Regions from separate parts of the Pseudarthrobacter sp. Y6 genome, predicted to be linked through region 1. Evidence: riboswitches for the same ligand, from Rfam matches in the RefSeq annotation. Region 1 holds a riboswitch; the other holds the start of a gene.
What was found. A riboswitch is a leader RNA that binds a small molecule or an ion and turns the genes downstream of it on or off. The one in region 1 is predicted to bind thiamine pyrophosphate.

Region 1 (5,277 bases):
AACGGTGCGCAATGCCCGTGCGGTGCGGCCCTGGCGGCCGATCACCCGTCCCAGGTCATCCTGATGAACACGAACCTCGAGGGTGTCCCCGCGGCGGTTGTTCTTCGAGCTGACCTTGACATCTTCCGGCGAATCAACGATTCCCCGGACGAGGTGTTCGAGCGCTTCTGCCAGCAATCTACTCAGCCTCGGTGGTCTCTGCTTCGGCCGGGGCCTCGGCTGCGTCAGACTGCTTTGACTTCTTGGTGATGGCTTCCGGGATAATCACGGAACCCTTTTCCGGGGCAACAAAAGCAACCTTCGGAGCCTTAGTCTTCAGGGTGCCTTCCTGGCCCGGCAGGCCCTTGAACTTCTGCCAGTCACCGGTGATCTTGAGGATCGCGGCAACCTGCTCGGACGGCTGTGCGCCGACGCCGAGCCAGTACTGGGCACGGTCCGTGTCCACCTCGATGTATGAGGGCTCTTCGGTGGGGTGGTACTTGCCGATCTCTTCGATGGCACGGCCGTCACGCTTGGAGCGTGCGTCCATGACGACGATGCGGTAGTACGGTGCGCGCATCTTGCCAAAGCGCTTAAGGCGAATCTTTACGGCCACTTTTGTGGTCACTCCTGTTTCAGAAAAGGGGTGAACCGACGTTCTGCACCCGTGGGGCGGGCCATACTTGAGGGTTCAAAGGACAGGATCCAGACGCGGAGAGAGGGGCCACGCAGATCGAGTACCTGTTTATTGTGCCAGATCAGCGTCCGGATTTCGACTTGACACGTAGGGATGGAGCCGCCGGGCGGACCCGGCAGGCCGCGGCCGGCCTAGGACGACCAGACATAGACCCCGGTGCGCGCGGCGTCATCGATCGAGTTGGCCAGCTCAGCGAACTGCTGGACATACGTCCGGGCCTCGGCCGCGCCGAAAGGCATGTCATCCTGGGCCGCCCACTTTTCAGCGACGTCGTCCAGGACATTGCCTTCACCCTCAGTCTCATAACTGAGCAGGTCCGCCAGCGCACGCACCATGGCCGGCGGAACCCCGAGGAGGGAATCACTGGCCACGTCAACCATGGCCAGTTCGTAGTCCGCACCTCCAGCATGCACCGCAGCACCGGCAAGGTCGCCCAGCTGTTCGATTTCGAAATCGCTGATTCCGGGAATCCGCAGGGCCTTGCCCGCCGGGGAGCCGCCCGCATCCAGGACGACAGCCCGCTTCAGCGCGGCATCGTGAGTGGAAACAAAAATTTCAGTGAAGCCCATGGGAACAGCCCTCATTCCGTCGACGGTGCGGCCCAGAAGGGCAGCATAAAGTGCCGCCCCGGCCGTTCAGAATCAGCCTAGTACAAGGCGCGCCACACATTTGGCATCCGTACTCAGCGGACGGCGACACGGATGCTATTGCGCCACGGATCCTCGAAGCGAAGCTCGGCGCCCGTGTGGTGCGAGGCCACGCCGGCGACCTTCAGGCGGTCGGCGAGCGCTCCGACGTCGTCCCCGGAAGGGACTTCGATGAGCATTTCGCCAAGGCCCAGGGTGTCCTTGCGGGGACCGGCGCCGCGGCTGTTCCAGACGTTCATGGCCATGTGGTGGTGATACCGGCCGGCGGAGACAAACAGTGCCTGCCCGTGCCAGCCTGCGGTCTTTTCGAAGCCCAGCGTGCCCACATAGAAATCGTGCGCCGACTGGACGTCACCCACCTGGAGGTGGACGTGGCCCACGCCGGCTTCGGCGGCCTGCTGGCCGTCCATGGATTCCTGGGTCAGGTGCTGCTCAAGGTAGCGCTGCGGCGGCAGTGCCAAGCTGTCCATCACCACATCCTTCCCGTTCCAGGACCAGTTTTCGCGGGGCCTGTCCCAGTACAGTTCGATGCCGTTGCCTTCGGGGTCATTGAAGTAGAAGGCTTCGCTAACGAGGTGGTCGGCGCTGCCGGTGAAGGACCGGGGTTCGTACTGGGCCGCGGTGGCTACCGTGGCAGCAAGCGAAGCCCGGTGGTCAAAGAGCAGCGCGGTATGGAACAGCCCGGCCTCGCCCCTGCCAGGCAGGCTCAAGGACGGGGCGGCCGCGAGATGGACCAGCGGGCGCCGGAGCCGGCCAAGGTAGACGCCGCCGTCCTGTTCGGCGACGACCTCCAGGCCGAGTGCACGCTGGTAGTAGTCGGTCATCAGCTTCATGTCGCCCACCTTGAGCATCACGGTGCCCATGGAGAGGTCGGCAGGAAGGAGATCCCGGCTGGTGGCTTCTGCAGTCATTGAACGCTCCCGGTCCGTTGGCCTTCGGGGTCGAAGGTGGCCATGACTCCATTTTACTTGAAGCTTCAATTTAATTCAAGTGGCTGGGCAGACAGGTTGCGACCGCATCCCCGTGACTGCTGTCACCAGGCCGCCCTCGGCCTGTGGTAGCTTCGACTTGACCACACGGGAGCCCTTGCAGGGGCTGAGATCAGGCTGACGCAGCCTGCGACCGTTGAACCTGTCCGGGTAATGCCGGCGAAGGAAGTGAGTATTCATTGAATACACAAGACACACAGCTGAACCCTGCCCAAAGTGAAGCCGACCAGGATCAAACGGTCCGGCCTGAAACCCAGTCACTGAAGTCCCACTCGCTGGCGTTCATCAATGATGACGCCACCGGGATCCGGGTTCCCGTGACCGAGATCGCGCTGGAACCGTCGCCGAACGGCGAGGCGAACGGGCCTTTCCGGACCTACCGCACGGCCGGTCCGGGCAGCGATCCGGTGGTGGGCCTCAACCCGTTCCGCTCGGAGTGGATCGCCGCCCGCGGCGACACCGAGCCCTACAGCGGCCGGGAACGGAACCTGCTCGACGACGGCAAGTCGGCAGTGCGCCGCGGCGCCGCCTCCGCGGAGTGGAAGGGCGCGCAGCCCGTGCCCCGCCGCGCCGTCGAAGGCAAGACCGTCACGCAGATGCATTACGCACGGCAGGGTGTGGTGACGCCCGAGATGCAGTTCGTTGCCCTCCGCGAGAACTGTGACGTGGAACTGGTCCGCAGCGAAGTCGCTGCCGGCCGCGCCATCATCCCCAACAACATCAACCACCCGGAATCCGAACCGATGATCATCGGCAAGGCCTTCCTGGTCAAGATCAATGCCAACATCGGCAACTCGGCAGTCACCAGCTCCATTGCCGAGGAAGTGGACAAACTCCAGTGGGCCACCCAGTGGGGCGCCGACACGGTGATGGACCTGTCCACCGGCGATGACATCCACACCACCCGGGAATGGCTCATCCGCAACTCCCCCGTGCCTATCGGTACGGTGCCCATTTACCAGGCGCTGGAGAAGGTCAATGGCGAGGCCAACGCTCTGACGTGGGAGATCTACCGGGACACGGTCATTGAGCAGTGCGAGCAGGGCGTGGACTATATGACCATCCACGCTGGTGTGCTGCTGCGTTACGTGCCGCTGACGGCCAACCGCGTCACCGGCATCGTCTCCCGGGGCGGCGCGATCATGGCGGGCTGGTGCTTGGCCCACCACCAGGAGAACTTCCTCTACACCCATTTCGACGAGCTATGCGAGATCTTCGCCAAGTACGACGTCGCCTTCTCCCTGGGCGACGGACTGCGCCCGGGAGCGACGGCGGACGCCAACGACGCCGCCCAGTTCGCCGAGCTGGACACCCTGGCGGAGCTCACTCAGCGGGCGTGGGAATTCGATGTGCAGGTTATGGTCGAAGGTCCCGGGCACGTCCCGTTCCACCTGGTGCGGGAGAACGTGGAACGCCAGCAGGAACTTTGCAAGGGCGCCCCGTTTTACACGCTTGGGCCGCTGGTCACGGATATTGCCCCGGGCTATGACCACATCACGTCCGCTATCGGCGCCACCGAAATCGCCCGGTACGGCACGGCGATGCTTTGTTACGTCACGCCCAAGGAACACCTCGGCCTGCCGAACAAGGACGACGTGAAGACCGGGGTGATCACCTACAAAATCGCCGCCCATGCAGCCGACCTTGCCAAGGGCCACCCCGGCGCCCATGAACGGGATGACGCCCTGTCCAAGGCCCGGTTCGAATTCCGCTGGCGCGACCAGTTCGCGCTGTCCCTGGACCCGGTCACGGCGGAGGCCTTCCATGACGAGACGCTGCCGGCCGAGCCAGCCAAAACGGCCCACTTCTGCTCCATGTGCGGCCCGAAGTTCTGCTCCATGAAGATCAGTCAGGACATCAGGGACGAATACGGTTCGGCAGATTCGCAGGCGGCCATCGCCGAGGCCTACAGCGGGATGCGCGAAAAGAGTGCGGAGTTCCTGGCCGCCGGCGGGAAGGTCTACCTCCCCGAGCTTCGAATCCCTGCCGGGAGCTGACGGCTCAGGAAGCCTGAACTGAGCGTGACCTGCCGACATCGGCGATGAAGGACCGGATGGCACGGTCACCTTCGGCAGAGTCCTGGGGCCGGTGCCCTCCCGCAGCGATGCGGTGCAGGGCACCGGTTTCCTGCAGATATCCGGCGATCTCCTCATAGAGCGGTTCCCACCCACCCGTCAGGACCATGGTGGGGACTCCCGGCACGATGTGCAGCGGGGCCTCCCAGGACGGCGCCTGCAACCGGAGCCGGCGCGCTGACCGTTTTTCCTCCGGCGTGACGGGTTCCTGCAGGTCCGCCGCGAACATTCTCCGCACGAACTCCCGCTGGAAGTCTTCATCGCTGAGTTGCTGCCGGACCTCGAACAGCGGTTGCATCAGGGCCATATGGGCAGACGTGGCCGGCAGTTCGGCGGTCAGGGACAAACACGCCGGTTCAACCAGCGTGAGGGAAAACACCAGATCGGGGCGTTCGACGGCGGCCACCATGGCCGCAATGGCGCCCTGGGCGTGGGCGACAACATGGCCGCCGGCGGCACCGCGGCCATCATCGGCAAGTGAGCGCAGGATGATCGCGGTGTCTTCAGCGAACGAGGACTCCAAGGGTTCAGCCACCGGGTCAAAGCCGTGCCGCCTCAGGAACAGGGCGTCGTACGTCAACGCCATTCCGTGCTGGCGCGGCCACGCCGCCGCACCGAAAGGTCCGGCGCCGTGCACGAACACTACCCGCTGTTTGAACATGACCCAACCCTATTCCACGGCGCCGACATCCCAATTGGGTAGCAGTAAGTGTCGTTATGAGTGTTCAAAACGACACCTGCTGCTACCCGGTCGGGAGGGGTGGTTACTTGCCGAGGAACTTGTCGAATCCCTTGGGCAGGTTCAGCTGTGAAGGGTCAAAGTCGCCGTCCTGCTGGCCGAACGCTGCCCCCGTGGGGAGAGCCTTCGCCGCGCCGGCCCGCCGGGCCTC
Region 2 (5,277 bases), 380 kb from region 1:
AATCCCGGCTTTGGGCCGATCGGGCGGGGCGCAAAACCTTCAGGCCAGCAGCTCGAAGTGGACCTCGCGGGCGGCAATATCGGAGGAGATCAGGCGGACCCGCACCTTGGTGCCGGATTCCAGGTCGCCGCCGCACCGGGCTGTCACGGCGGGTTCGGCGATCTGGATGATCCCCGAGGGGCCGTTCCCGTTTTTTGCAGCACCGTTCTTGGTGCCGTTGCCGTTTTTCCCGCCGCCGTTGCCGTTGTCTTTTTGCGGCTTGGCGCCGGAAATGACGATCGCATCGAATTCCTGGCCCACATGGTTGACCAGGAGCGCGGCCTCTACGGTGTCCAGCGCCATGCGTTCCATCCGCGATGCGAGCTGGTCGGAGCCGGCCATGATCTCCGGCAGGGACGGCAGGGCTACCCGTGCCCAGTCCGGTACCTGCTTGCCGTTGCTCAGGGCTTCGCAGATCACCAGGACAAAGCGGTCGATAAGACGCCGGAGTGGTGCTGTGGTGTGGGCATAGGCGGCGCCGATGGCGGACTGGATGGCGTCTTCCGGGACTGTGCCGTCGAACGCCGTGTAACTGGCGCCGCGGAACAGCATACCGGCGGAGTGCAGGATGGCCAGTTGCCGGGGCTCGGTCGGATCAAGGCTGCGGAGGTATTCGCCGTAGCTGATTTTGCCGTCCCACGGCTTGCCCAAGGCCTCGGTCTGGAGGCGGAAATGACGCAGGGAGCGCTCGTCCGGCGCGGGCATGGTGCGCAGGATGCCCACTTTTCCCGCCAACATCAGGTTTGCCGCCGCCATCCCGGTCATCAGGGAGATCTGGGCATTCCAGTCCTCCACCGGAAGCTGCGGCGCCGCGGCAATCCGGTAGCCGCCGTCGGGTAGTTGGACGATTTCCTGCTCAGGCATGTTCAGGCTCGCACCGCCGCGGCGGCGCTCCAGCTCGACGCGCTTGAGCCCTACTTCTTTCAGGAGCTGCAGGACGGGACCAGCCGTCCCGGCGTCGAGTTCGGCTTGTACTCCCTTGTAGCTCAGCTTGGCCCGGCTGCGGATGGAGGCCCTCCGGACAGTCACAGTGGAGACCTGCGCCGCGTCGTCCAGCCCGAACTCCCAAACATAGGCGGAACACAGCTGCCCGGCCAGGAGGCTGCCGGCCCCTTCGCTGATGACCTCCGGGTGCAGCGGGATACGGCCGTCAGGGGCGTAGAACGTCTGGCCCCGGCGGCGGGTCTCTGCGTCCAGTCCGCCGCCGGGGCGGACAAAGGACGGCACGTCAGCGATGGCGTAAAGCACCCGGTAGCCAGTGCCCGCGCGTTCGATGAACAGCGCCTGGTCCAGGTCAGTGGACGACGCCGGATCGATGGTGAGGAAGTCCACATCCGTCAGGTCAGCGCCCGGCAACTCGTGTGCGGCCACTGCCGCTTCCGCGTCCCGGACCGCCTCCGCCGGGTAGGGCCCCGGCAGTTCCAGCTCTGTCCGCAGGGCGCTCAGCGCCGCCGCGAGGTCGTTCGTCTGCTCGTGGACGTTGGGGGCCAACCTATGATGTGACACGAAAGTCAGGTTAGCCCGATTTCCACGGAACGTGCACGCCCAACGTCCGCCACGCGGGGGATTGTCAGGATGCGCCTGCGTCCAGGGCCGCCAGGAGTGCCGCGGCCGCCGCTGCGGGATCGGAGGCTTCGGTAATGGCACGCACCACAACAATCCTGCCGGCACCGGCCTCCACCGCCTGCTCCACGTTGCCGAGATCGATGCCTCCGATGGCAAACCAGGGCAGCGTGGCCTGGGTGCCACCGGCAGCGCCGACCGCCCCCGCTGCGTACCGCACCAGGTCAAGGCCGACGGCGGCACGACCGGGTTTGGTGGGAGTGGCCCAGACCGGTCCGACGCAGAAGTAGTCCAGGCCGCCTTGGGCATTCAGCCCACCGGACAGCCGGATGGCGCCTTCGATCTGCTCGGCGGTGTGCGTGGAAAGGCCGATCGCTGCGCGTGGGCCGAGCAGGGTGCGGGCGGAAGCGACCGGCAGGTCCTTCTGCCCGATGTGGAAGACGGGGGCGCCGGACAGCATCGCGATATCGGCACGGTCATTGACTGCCCACAGCTTTCCGTGGCGTTCGGCCGCCGCCTGAAGCACGGCCAGCAGCTCCAGCTCCTCCTCCGCCTCGATGGCCTTGTCGCGGAGCTGGATGATGTCCACGCCGCCGGCAAAAGCCGCGTCCACAAACTCGCCAAAGTCCCCACGGTCCCGGCGCGCGTCGGTGCACAGGTACAGCCTGGCGCTGTGGGGGAGTCCGGCGCCTATGCCGCCGGTGGGGTCTGTTTCGGTCAAGGATGCGGGGGCGGAAGAGCTGGCGGAGGACGTGCCTGCAGCGGCGAAGGATTGCGCGTTCATGGAAACCAGCCTAATTCCCCTAAACTGGGCGGGTACTGCGGGAGCCCGTTGCAGCCGTCACAAAGCGGCCGGGCTGAGAGGGCGTCAGAGCCGACCGCTTGACCTGATCCGGCTAGTACCGGCGTAGGGAAGGAACCATGTGCCCCCCGCAATAAGCAGCCCACCTGAGACTGCATCAGCCAGCCCGGCCGCAGGCCTGCACGCCGACGTGGCAGTCATCGGCGGCGGAGTCATCGGCCACGCCATAGCCTGGGAAGTTCGGCGATCCGGCCGTTCCGTTGTGCTGATCGATGACGCGCCCGGGAACGGCGCCAGCTGGGCAGCCGCCGGCATGCTTGCCCCTGTGAGCGAACTGCATTACCAGGAGGAAGACCTCCTTGAGCTGATGCTTGCATCCTCCGGCCTGTGGCCTGCCTTCGCGGCAGCCCTTGCCCTGGCCGGGGCTGGAGATACCGGATATCTGACGACGCCGACCCTCGCCATCGGCGCGGACGCTGCGGACCGCCGGGCGCTGATGGACCTCCGGGCCGTGCAGCAGGCCAGCGGCCTGGTGGTGGAACCCCTGACTGTCCGTGAGGCCAGGACGAGGGAATCCCTGCTCAGCCCGGCCATATCCTGCGCCCTGGACATCCCCGCCGACCACCAGGTGGATCCCCGGAAACTGGTGGCGTGCCTCCAGGAAGTCCTTGCCCTCCACGAACCGGGGGCAGGAACCGCCGTGGCAGGTGCCCGCGCGGGATTCGCCGTTGACCAACGCGCCGCTGCCCTTATCTGGGAGGACGGCCGCGTCAGCGGCGTGACCCTCGCACACGGCGGAAGTGTCCAGGCAGGGGAGACTATCGTGGCCAACGGATTGGAGGCGGCGTCGCTGGATGGGCTCCCGGTTGGACTGCACCTGCCCCTGCGGCCTGTCTACGGTGACATTCTTCGACTGGCTGTTCCGCAGCACCTGCGCCCGCTCCTCACCTCGACGGTCCGCGGAATGGTCCATGGTGTGCCGGTCTACATCGTTCCCCGGCAGGACGGCACGGTGGTGATCGGGGCAACGCAGCGGGAGGACGCGCTCGCCGGGACAGGCGACGCTGCTGTCTCGGCCGGTGGCGTCTACCAGTTGCTGCGTGACGCCCAGGTCCTGGTGCCGGCCGTCTTGGAGCTTGAACTCCTGGAATGCACGGCACGGGCAAGACCGGCGACCCCGGACAACGCACCTCTCCTCGGCCGCGTACCGGTTTCCGCACCAAGGACGCGGAACACGGGGAACATTGCCGGGCTGATTGTTGCCACCGGGTTCTTCCGCCACGGAGTGCTGCTTGCTCCGGCGGCGGCGGCCATCTGCCGGGACCTGCTGGACGGCCCGACGGATCCTCGATGGGGGGCCCTCAGCCCGGCCCGCTTTTCAGGAAAGCACCTGGTAGCCGGCACACCGTCCCCACGCAAGGACATTAGCGGTACGAAGGACCTCGACCCACAGAAGGAATCAGCATGAACATCACCCTCAACGGCTCTCGCCATTCCGTGGCGGCCGACGCCTCCATCACCACCCTCATCAGCCAGATCACGGGCCGTCCCCTAGCAGCCAACGGCCAGGCGACAGACGGGCAGAAACTCGGCGTCGCCGTCGCCCATAACTCCGAAGTAGTACCCCGCAGCCAGTGGTTCGTCACGGCGCTCGCCGAAGGTGACGACGTCGAACTGGTCACAGCAGTCCAGGGAGGCTGACACCATGACAGTAACCGGCAACATCAGTACACAGAACCGGCCCGAGGCTGCAGACAGGCTGGTCATCGACGGCGTCGAGCTCGGCTCCCGCCTCATCATGGGCACGGGTGGCGCACCGAGCCTCGACGGGCTGGGCGCTGCCCTGCTGGCGTCCGGAACCGAACTGACCACGGTGGCCATGCGGCGCTATTCGCCGGCTGAATCGGGGTCCCTTTTCCAGCTCCTGGTGGACCACGGGATCCGGATCCTACCCAACACCGCCGGCTGCTTCACCGCCCGGGACGCGGTCATGACGGCGGAACTGGCACGCGAAGCGCTGGAAACCGACTGGATCAAGCTGGAAGTCATCGCCGACGAACAGACCCTGCTGCCGGACGCCGTGGAGCTCGTGGATGCAACGGAACAGCTTGTAAACCTGGGCTTCAAAGTGTTCGCCTACACCAACGATGACCCGGTCCTGGCCCTGCGGCTGGAAAACCTGGGTGCCACCGCGGTCATGCCGCTCGGAGCGCCCATCGGCACCGGCCTGGGAATCCTGAATCCACACAACATCGAACTGATCGTCTCGCGCGCCTCGGTGCCCGTGGTGCTGGACGCCGGCATCGGCACGGCATCCGACGCCGCACTGGCCATGGAGCTTGGCTGTGATGCCGTGCTGCTGGCCACTGCAGTCACGCGTGCGCAGAACCCGGCACTCATGGGGGAGGCCTTCAAACACGCCGTCATCGCCGGTAGGCTGGCGAAAGCGGCCGGCAGGATTCCGCGCCGCGAGCACGCCCTGGCGTCATCGGCCATGGAAGGCCGGGCAGAGTTTCTCTAGGCCGTTTTCTCCAGGCCGGGCGCCCTCGACCAAACGCCGGGGCGGGCTCACCAGACGAGCCAAGGAGGCCGCTATGACCGGCAAGCAAGACACTCTCACGCGTGAGCGGATCGAGGCCGTCCTCGCCGCGCTGCCTGACTGGCAGTACAGGCTGGGCGGGCTGGTCGCTGTCTATAAGACGCCGACGGCGGCCGCCGCACTGGAGCTGATTGCCGCCGTCGGACGCCTGGCGGAAGAGCAGAACCACCATCCGGACCTTGACTGGCGCTTCAACAAGGTGCATCTCCGCTATACGTCCCACGACGCCGGCGGCGAGGTCACTGAGCGGGATGCCGCTGCTGCGGCGGCGGTG

Region 2: another riboswitch for thiamine pyrophosphate. It lies ahead of thiO (glycine oxidase ThiO); the one in region 1 lies ahead of thiC (phosphomethylpyrimidine synthase ThiC).

The regions. Positions count from the first base shown of each region.
Region 1 covers NZ_CP189574.1:1,933,872-1,939,148, reverse strand. The annotation lists gene ACQCSW_RS09250 (RNA-binding protein) at 1-177, opposite strand, end outside; gene rpsP (30S ribosomal protein S16) at 179-595, opposite strand; gene ACQCSW_RS09240 (hypothetical protein) at 808-1,245, opposite strand; gene ACQCSW_RS09235 (VOC family protein) at 1,359-2,234, opposite strand; TPP riboswitch at 2,390-2,497, shown strand; gene thiC (phosphomethylpyrimidine synthase ThiC) at 2,492-4,309, shown strand; gene ACQCSW_RS09225 (alpha/beta hydrolase) at 4,314-5,048, opposite strand; gene ffh (signal recognition particle protein) at 5,152-5,277, opposite strand, start outside.
Region 2 covers NZ_CP189574.1:1,553,122-1,558,398, forward strand. The annotation lists gene ACQCSW_RS07450 (RNB domain-containing ribonuclease) at 40-1,545, opposite strand; gene thiE (thiamine phosphate synthase) at 1,610-2,386, opposite strand; TPP riboswitch at 2,414-2,533, shown strand; gene thiO (glycine oxidase ThiO) at 2,526-3,872, shown strand; gene thiS (sulfur carrier protein ThiS) at 3,869-4,105, shown strand; gene ACQCSW_RS07470 (thiazole synthase) at 4,110-4,925, shown strand; gene ACQCSW_RS07475 (4a-hydroxytetrahydrobiopterin dehydratase) at 4,999-5,277, shown strand, end outside.